One region of the Winslowiella toletana genome, then DNA from elsewhere that is predicted to be linked to it. Evidence: predicted binding sites of a transcription regulator. Region 1 holds the regulator's gene; each other region holds the start of a gene.
What was found. Region 1 encodes PhoB, which activates phosphate uptake and scavenging genes when phosphate is short. Its sites were predicted from a motif close to CTGTCATAAAACTGNCNNAT; they were not measured.

Region 1 (3,284 bases):
GTTAACGCTTTGCATTCTCCGGTAATTCAGCCGGAACAATCAACCTCGGCGCCAGCGTAAAGGCAAAACAGGTCTCAACATCAGCAGCACTGGTAATATCCAGCCGCGAATTATGATGGCTCAGCGCATGTTTTACGATCGCCAGCCCAAGACCGCTGCCGCCGGTGGCGCGCGAACGCGCTTTATCCACGCGGTAAAAGCGTTCGGTAAGCCGTGGAATATGTTCCTTCGCAATCCCCGGTCCGTTATCTTTCACCGCAAAATGCGCGCCGGTTTTATTACGCAACCAGCTGATATCAATCCGGGTGCCTGCTGGCGTATGGTTAACCGAGTTATAGACCAGGTTAGAAAGCGCACTGCGCAGTTGTTCATCATTACCGAACACCCGCAGGTGTGGATCGGTATGGAAATGAATTTCATGCCGTCCATTGCTCAGCGTTTCCGCCTCACGTTGCAGCAGGCGCAACATCATCGGCACGTCCACTTTCTCCTGCAAATCAATCGCCGGCGCCGCTTCAATCCGCGACAGGGTAAGCAGCTGTTTAACCAGGCTATCCATACGCCGCGTCTGCTCCTGCATGGTATGCAGAGCCTTGCTGCGTGCAGGTCCTTCCAGCACCGCATCGTTCATCATTTCCAGATAACCCTGCAACACGGTTAACGGCGTGCGCAGTTCGTGACTGACATTGGCGAAAAAGTTGCGCCGCGCCCCTTCCAGCTGATGCATCTGAGTAACATCACGCGCCACCAGCAGCCACTGCCCTTCGCTGTAAGGCATGATACGAAACTCTAAATGACGATGATTATTCAGTACCAGAGTTAGCGGTCGGGAAAAATCGCGCTGGCGCAGATAGTGGGAAAACTCAGGATAGCGCAGCAGGTTAAGAATATTTTGTCCGTTATCCTCCGGCCAGCGCAGCCCAAGATGCTGTTGTGCCAGGCCGTTACACCAGAAAATATTGCCCTCTTCGGTCGTCAACACCACCGCATCCGGCAACGATTCTGCGCCGCTGCGAAAACGTTTAATCAGGTTGCCCAGCTCGCGACGTCGCCGCCGGTTACGCAGTTGCATCTGATACAAACCATAGAACAGTGGCTCCCAGCTGGCTTGCCCGGCGGGCGGCGTCATCGTACGGTCGATCCATAGCCAGTGCGACAGGCGCTGCAGATTATAGAAATGCCAGCCCAGCACGCCAAGCACCGACAGCAGCAGCCACCACGGCAGAAAACCCACCACCAGGCCGAGTATCAGTGCTGGCACGCAGGCCAGCAGCAGTTCCAGTAATAATCTCTTCCAGGAGAGGCGTTCCAGCACGGTTCAGACTCCGATCAAAAACGAGCGGAGAAACGATACCCCGTTCCACGCACCGTTTGCACCATGCGATCGTGGCCGGAAACTTCCAGCGCCTTGCGCAAACGGCGGATGTGCACATCAACAGTACGATCTTCCACATAAACATTGGTGCCCCAGACGTGATTCAGCAGCTGTTCACGGCTGTATACCCGTTCCGGATGGGTCATAAAAAAGTGCAGTAATTTATATTCGGTCGGGCCCATTTCCAGCGGGGTATTTTCTGACATCACCCGGTGCGACGAAGGATCGAGGCTGAGTCCCTGCATTTCGATCACCTCTTCAACCGCCATCGGTGATATACGGCGCATCACCGCTTTGATGCGTGCCACCAGCTCTTTCGGTGAAAACGGCTTGGTGATGTAGTCATCGGCACCGACTTCCAGCCCGCGCACCCGGTCTTCCTCTTCACCACGCGCAGTCAGCATCATCACCGGAATATCCCGGGTCATGGCTTCGCGTTTCAGATGCTTAATAAATTGAATGCCGCTGCCGCCAGGTAACATCCAGTCGAGCAGAATCAGATCGGGCCAGGGTTCGATAAGTAAATTGATCGCACTGTCATAATCTTCCGCTTCTATCGGTTGATAGTCATTTTGCTCAAGAACGAAACACAACATCTCACGGATTGGGGCTTCATCTTCGACTACCAAAATGCGCTTAGCCATTATTGCTCCTGCTGATGTGACTTTAGTCACTGGGATTCGCGGCGCCATTATGCGTCAGTTTTATGACAGATTTATGAAAAATGCACGGACCAAAATCGCCTTTGTGATACTTTTTTTTAGGCTGATTATGCATTTACTCACCCGCCGTTAAGCTCTCTGTTTATAATCGGCAACTTACGTTACCGTTATGTACCCTAAATAAATCGGGAAGTTTTATGCGCATTATCCACACCTCGGACTGGCATCTCGGTCAGTTTTTCTACACCAAAAGCCGGGCGCCGGAGCATCAGGCGTTTCTTAACTGGCTGGTACAGGTGGTAGAACAACATCAGGTCGATGCGGTGATTGTGGCCGGTGATATCTTCGATACCGGCTCGCCTCCGAGCTATGCGCGTGAACTGTATAACCGTTTTGTCGTGCAACTGCAGCAAACCGGCTGCCAGCTGGTAGTGCTCGGCGGAAACCATGATTCAGTGGCAACGCTCAATGAATCTCGCGAGCTGCTGGCCTGCCTGAATACCCGGGTGATTGCTGCCGCCAGCGATGACATCGGGCAGCAAGTGTTACAGCTGAATGACCGTCAGGGCAACCCAGCTGCGCTACTGTGTGCGATTCCATTTTTACGCCCGCGCGATATTCTGCGCAGCCAGGCCGGGCAATCGGGACGCGAAAAACAGCAAAGTCTGCTGGAAGCCATCAGCGAGCATTATCAGAGCTGCTATCAGCATGCACTGACACAGCGCACCGCGCTGGGGCTGGCATTACCGATTATCGCTACGGGCCATCTGACGACCGTCGGCGTCACCACCAGTGACTCGGTGCGTGATATCTATATCGGCACGCTCGATGCCTTCCCGGCGCAGGCTTTTCCGCCCGCCGATTATATCGCACTGGGCCATATTCATCGGGCGCAGCGCGTCGCCAACAGCGAACATATTCGCTACAGCGGTTCGCCTGTCCCACTCAGTTTTGATGAACTGGGTAAAGAGAAGAGCGTATTTCTGGTGGAGTTTGCCGGCGACCAGCTTCGCCGCGTTGAAGCGCTGCAGGTTCCGTTATTTCAGCCGATGTGCATGATTAAAGGCTCGCTGGCAGAAATTGAGCAGCAGCTGGCACAATTCACCGATACTGACAGCAATGTCTGGCTGGATATCGAAATCGTCACCGCCGATTATCTCAATGATATTCAGCGCCGCATCCAGGAGCTGACCGCCGCGCTGCCGGTAGAAGTGGTGTTACTGCGCCGCAGCCGCGAACAGCGTGAC
Region 2 (3,284 bases), 900 kb from region 1:
TCGTTAGTCAAATGGCAGGTCTGGACAGAGAGCGGCTTCTTATGTGGATAATTGCATGGTGTGGGCTTTCAACCGCATGGTCACTTGAAAGCAATGAACCAATTTCCACTACACCAGAAGTCGCTAAGCTGGCAATTGCCAAACTGCAGCAGTGACTGAAACTGTTCAGGTTAACCTTAGGGGTGAAATTCAGGCCAATTTTTCTGATGCCAGACCCCGTCTGTCACCCCAATGTTTCCAGCTTTAAATCGTGACCAAGCGCAAAAGCCCGAACGCGTGTTCGGGCTTTTGGCGGATTGTGGTATCGCTAACCCTCGTTAGTTCTGGGTAATGCCCATCGCCGCCCGCATGGTATAGAACAGGTCGGTCTGGTCGGTCAGGCCAACCACATTTGCAGCATGCGGGCCATAGGCGGCGATGCGCAATTGAGTGCCGGTATGTCCCTGAGAATCTTCCTCCGAGTTACCGTAGCTAATGGTCATCAGCCCACCCTCTTTAGTCTTCAGCGTCTGCGTCAGTCCCGGCGCCTTGCTGTCATTGGCAATGATCTGGCTGGAGTGCGCGTGATCTGCAGTAACGACCACCAGCGTATTGCCGTCCTTACGCGCAAACTCCAGCGCCTTCTGCACCGCCTCGTCCAGATCTACCGTCTCGCCAATCTGGCCACATGGGTTAGCGGCGTGATCCTGTTTATCAATTGACGCGCCTTCAACTTGCAGGAAGAAGCCGTTTTGATTTTTGCTCAATAGCTCAATGGCCTTATCGGTCATCTGCGCCAGCGTCGGGGTTGAGGCCGGACGTTCTGCATTCACCTCACAGCGAATCGCTTCATTTGTCAGGTTACCGTGATAGCTGGCTTTAGGGCCTTTCCAGCGCACCGGCATATTGCCGTCAGCAAACAGCCCCAACACTGGCTTATCCTGATTTGCTTCGCTGATGGCGTTCATGCCGTTAAGATCGCTGACCCACTGGTAACCACGCAGCTTTGCCTGTTCCTCCAGCGTTTTTCCCTGCCACTCACCGGCTTTCGCCGTTTCACTGAAGGTCTTAGCGCCGCCACCCAGCAGGACGTCAACGCGGGTATTTAACAGTTGCTCGGTAATCGAGCCTTTGCCGCCTTGCTCCAGCGCATTGCTGGCACAGAGTTCCGTGGTTTTCGCCGGACCGTAACATTTGCGCGAGGTCACATGTGCCATCTGCGCCGCCGGAGTGGCATCCTGCAATTCCGCAGTAGAGACGTTGCCGGTCGCTTTACCTGCCGCTTTGGCAATTTCCATGATCGTCGGATGATCTTTGCCGTTAACATCTACGCCAATCGCACCGTTATACGATTTCACTCCGGTACTCCAGGCGGTGGCCGAGGCGGCAGAATCGGTTACATAGTCTGGTTTATGGGTTTTCTTATCCAGCGCGTAGTGGGTGTATTGTCCAGTCAGCGGCAGCGCGTCGATGCCTTTAAAGAAACCGCCTGCGCCTTCGGCATAGTTACGCGCAGCGGTGATTTCAGAGTCACCCATCCCGTCACCAATCAGCAGGATTACGTTTTTCGCGGTGTGATTATTTAACGACGCTTTTAACGCCTCGGTTTGATCGCTGGTCAGGCGGCGTGCGCCACCTGGCTGCGTCAGATCGCCTTGAGCCGCGCGGCTGTAGGCAGCGATATCGGCGAAACAGCTGGTGGAAAACAGGGTAGCAATAACCGACAGGGTGAATAGTTTTTTATGTGACATCTTGCCATCTCTCCATGAGAAAAAGTTAACTAAGGTTTTCAGAGAGCGAGTTTGCGACAAAACCCTGTCAGTTTTGTGACACCGGCATGTCATTCTGATGTCAGGCACAGCGCCGCCTGATAACACTAAAACCATTAGCCACCTCACAGTTCGCGCCCTGCTTTCCAACACTTTGTAAAATTTCGTCTAAAGTTTTTCGAATGGTCAATTACTTACAGACCATGTCTGGTCTGGACAAGGAGAACTTCCGATGATGAGACGAGTTGATAACCGTCAATGGAAAGGGGCACTGTTGCTGCCGCTAATGTTTACCGGCGTGCTGGCGGGCATGACTTTGCCTGCGCACGCTGAAGATGATCAGCGCATGTTAACCAGCGCGCCACAGCCGCCCGATGTGCGTCTCGGTCCGTTGTATCACGCCGTGCAGTCGGCAAAGTTCTTTCCCGATCAAAAAACTTTCGCTGATGCGGTGCCAAAATATAGCCCCTCTTCGATTCTCGCCGACTGGCAGATGCAAAAATCTCAGCGTAATTTCGATCTGCGCCACTTTGTAGACAGCAATTTTATTCTGCCAGCCGACGGTGAAAAATATGTACCACCGCAGGGGCAAAGCCTGCGTGAACATATCAACGGATTGTGGCCCGTGCTGACGCGCACCACCGACAAAGTGAATCAGTATGATTCGCTGCTGCCGCTGCCGAAACCGTATGTCGTGCCAGGCGGCCGCTTTCGCGAAGTTTACTACTGGGACAGCTACTTCACCATGCTGGGGCTTGCTGAAAGCGGTCACTGGGATCGGGTGAAGGATATGGTGGATAACTTCGCGGCAGAGCTGGATAAATATGGTCATATTCCGAACGGAAACCGCAGTTATTATCTCAGCCGTTCTCAACCTCCCTTCTTTAGCCTGATGGTTGATCTGCTGGCGAAGCACGGTGGCGATGAGGTTTATGTCAAATACCAACCGCAGCTGCAAAAGGAGTGGGAGTACTGGATGGCGGATGCGGAGACGGTAAAAGCTGGTGAAGCCAGCCAGCGCGTGGTCAAACTGAAAGATGGCGCGATCCTTAACCGCTACTGGGATGCGCGCGACGTGCCGCGCACTGAATCCTATATGGATGATATTACCACCGCACAGAAAGCGACCGACAGGAATAAAGCGGAACTGTATCGCGATCTGCGCGCCGGTGCGGCTTCCGGCTGGGACTTCAGCTCGCGCTGGTTTGATAAGCCTGACGATCTCTCTACCATCCACACCACCCGCATTGTGCCGGTGGATCTGAACGCCCTGCTGTATCATCTGGAAAAAACGCTTGCTCACGCCAGCAAACTGGCGAAACAGGACGACGCCAGTCAGCGCTTTGACGATCTGGCAAAAAAACGTCAGGAAGCGATTAACCGCTACCTGTGGGATGAACAGGATGGCTGGTATGCCGACTATGACTGGCAGAAAAACAGCGTGCGTAAACAGCTGACCGCCGCCACGCTGTTCCCGCTTTATCTGCAGGTCGCCAGCAAAGAGAAAGCCAGCCGCACTGCCGATGCAGTCCAGAA
Region 3 (3,284 bases), 430 kb from region 1:
AGATCGCGGATAATCTCCACCCTTTCGACAGTATCGATATCCGAGTGCAGATAGCGCACCTTTTCGCCATGCTCCTCAAGGTACTCGGTCAGATCTTCCGCCATGCGCTTGGTCAGCGTGGTCACCAGCACCCTTTCGTTAATCGCCGCCCGCTTACGGATCTCAGACAACAGGTCATCGACCTGAGTCCCGACCGGACGCACTTCGATAATCGGATCGAGCAGACCGGTCGGGCGCACCACCTGATCGATAATCTCTTCACCCGATTTCTCCAGCTCGTAGTTACCCGGCGTCGCGGAGACATAAATGGTCTGTGGTGCCAGCGCTTCAAACTCTTCGAATTTCATCGGGCGGTTATCCAGCGCCGACGGCAGACGGAAGCCATACTCCACCAGCGTCTCTTTACGCGCACGGTCGCCGCGATACATGCCACCAATTTGCGGAATCGTAACGTGCGACTCATCCACCACCAGCAGGCCATCAGCTGGCAGATAGTCAAACAGCGTCGGCGGCGCTTCGCCCGGTCCACGACCTGAAAGGTAGCGCGAATAGTTTTCGATCCCGGAGCAGTAACCCAGCTCGTTCATCATCTCGAGATCGAACTGTGTACGCTGCGACAGGCGCTGCTCTTCCAGCAGCTTATTGTTGGCCAGCAGCACCTGACGACGATCCGCCAGCTCAACTTTGATCTCTTCCATCGCCTGTAAAATACGCTCACGTGGCGTAACGTAGTGGGTTTTCGGGTAGATGGTATAGCGTTGCAGCACCTCCAGCACCTGGCCGGTCAGTGGGTCCAGCAACGACAGCCGCTCGACTTCTTCATCGAACAGCTCAACGCGTAGCGCAATTTCATCGGATTCCGCCGGAAAGATATCGATAACCTCGCCGCGCACGCGGAATGTCCCGCGCTGAAACGCCTGGTCATTGCGCGTGTACTGCAATTCGGTCAGACGGCGCAGAATCGAGCGTTGATCGATTATCATGCCGCGCGTCAGATGCAGCATCATTTTCAGATAAAGATCGGGATCGCCCAGACCATAAATCGCCGATACCGAAGCCACCACAATCACATCGCGGCGTTCCAGCAGCGCTTTGGTGGCCGAGAGCCGCATTTGCTCAATATGTTCGTTCACCGAGGCGTCTTTCTCGATAAAGGTATCTGAGCTTGGCACATAGGCTTCGGGCTGATAGTAGTCGTAATATGAGACGAAATACTCCACCGCATTATCGGGGAAAAACTCTTTCATCTCGCCGTACAGCTGCGCAGCCAGCGTTTTGTTTGGCGCCAGCACCATCGTCGGGCGATTAAGATCGGCAATCACATTCGCGACGGTAAAGGTTTTTCCTGAGCCGGTCACCCCCAGCAGCGTCTGATGGGCAAGACCATCTTCCAGCCCTTCCTCAAGGCGTCGAATTGCCTCGGGCTGGTCGCCAGAAGGTTTAAATGCGGAATTAAGTTTAAAAACTTTGCTCATTGATGGGCTACCTGAAGAAGAAAAGCGCGAACCGGAGTGTAATTCTACTCCCCCTTGGCAAATTTTCCAGAAAATTATACTGGATATAATAACAGTTATTTCGCACAATGTGTGGTCTCAGAGTAATCACTGACTTTTCTCCGACTTTACTGGACAAATGCCTGAGGACAGGTCGATAAGGTTATCCCCAGAAGTTTTGAACCTTTAACATTTGTCAAGCGCACTGTCGCGAAAGCGTCACAGAGGAAATGTCGGAAATGCCGCAGGCTTGATTTTCATCAACTTGTTGATTTCATTTCAATTGATTCCTGAGTCGAGATAAGCATCAGTTAAAGCCGAAGCCGCGTCCGCTCTCGCTTATCACATGTTTTCAGTATCTAATGCACAAGGTTATCCACAGGAATAGTGGATAACTGATTTCAGCGCCCGAAACATCAGGTGTGTATAAATCTGTGCTGCACCCGTTCTGCGCGCTGAAATATTTTTTTTTCGCTTTTTTTCATCTTTTCTTATCGCTAAACGGCCTATGCAATGCATAACTTGCCGCGCCATGCCACTGTTTTCGGACATTGTTTTTGGGATGCGCTTCTCGTCGATATTGCCCAATTCCGCTCCCTTTGCACCACTCAGCCCAGTCATAAGCACCGTAACAGTGCAGGCCACTGTTAACCTTATGTGATTATTTAACTCCACTGACTAATTGAAAGGCTTAATTACTCGCCAAAGGTAAAAGTTAACTTTTTCTGATACGAGCTGGCCTGTTAATTGCAGCACGTCTTTACTACCTCGCGCTTATAAACACCGGGCCAGCAAAGCCCGTTGCCAGCGCAAGATAATCCCGAAGGAGTGTGCCCGATGCTAAGTTTACGTGCGGTTAATCAATTTTATGGTCAGAACCATATTTTGTGGGATGTTGATCTCGATCTGCCGCCCGGTACTTGTACCGGAATTATCGGGCGTCCGGGCATGGGAAAAACCACGCTGGTCAACTGCATTATGGGCAACTTGCCGGTCAACAGCGGCAGCATGACGTGGCAGGAAAATGGCGCGCCGCCGAAAAATCTGCTGCTGCAACCGATGGAGACCCGGGCGCGGATGGGCATCGGCTATGTGCCGCAGGGGCGCCATATTTTCTCGCAGTTAACCATTGAAGAAAATTTACTGATTGCGCTACTGGCCGGACAGAACGACCGCCACTGCGCCATTCCCGCCATGGTGTATGACCTGTTTCCACATCTTTACGCATTGCGCCATCAACGCAGCGGCGAGCTGCCTGTCGAGCAACAGCAGCAGCTGGCGCTGGCACGCGCGCTGGTGTTACAGCCGAAATTACTGATTCTTGATGAGCCGACCGAGGGGATGTCACCGTGGCTGGAGGAGGAGATGGGCAACCTGATTTATCGTCTTAATCATGATTTTGGCCTGACGATTCTGCTGCTGGAGCAGCGCCTGTCGGTGATTCGCCGCGTGGCGCACTACTTTCTGCTGCTGCATCGTGGACGTAATGTGGCGCAAGGTAAGGTTGCCCAGCTGGATGACAGTATGGTCAATATGTGGCTGACGGCGTCGTAACAGAGCGGGACGACATCAATCGTCCCGCGCCGGTTAATCTGGCAGCCGCAGGAAGTCGCCTGCGTGGTCGAATGCTTCAGGGCTGGTCAGCCACGGGATTTCGCCTAAAAACGGCGCCGGCAGCCGCTGGCGCAGCGTGGCGAGATATTCCTGATGCCGCTTACCTGGCGGCGCAATATCGTTAGCAATCCAGCCAGCGAACGGCAATCCGGCGGCGGCAATCGCCTGCGCGGTCAG

Region 2: a site for PhoB is predicted at 1,793-1,812, ahead of phoA (alkaline phosphatase). Genes of this name have one in related genera too.
Region 3: a site for PhoB is predicted at 1,699-1,718, ahead of uvrB (excinuclease ABC subunit UvrB). Genes of this name have one in related genera too.

What each region holds. Positions count from the first base shown of each region.
Region 1 is NZ_CP134152.1:1,174,390-1,177,673, reverse strand. Features, by position in the region: gene phoR (phosphate regulon sensor histidine kinase PhoR) at 2-1,315, opposite strand; gene phoB (phosphate response regulator transcription factor PhoB) at 1,330-2,019, opposite strand; gene sbcD (exonuclease subunit SbcD) at 2,235-3,284, shown strand, end outside.
Region 2 is NZ_CP134152.1:2,076,707-2,079,990, reverse strand. Features, by position in the region: gene RIN69_RS09820 (aminoglycoside phosphotransferase family protein) at 1-155, shown strand, start outside; gene phoA (alkaline phosphatase) at 318-1,730, opposite strand; gene treA (alpha,alpha-trehalase TreA) at 2,059-3,284, shown strand, end outside.
Region 3 is NZ_CP134152.1:1,605,804-1,609,087, reverse strand. Features, by position in the region: gene uvrB (excinuclease ABC subunit UvrB) at 1-1,475, opposite strand, end outside; gene RIN69_RS07585 (hypothetical protein) at 1,866-2,081, opposite strand; gene RIN69_RS07580 (ABC transporter ATP-binding protein) at 2,331-3,047, shown strand; gene bioD (dethiobiotin synthase) at 3,081-3,284, opposite strand, start outside.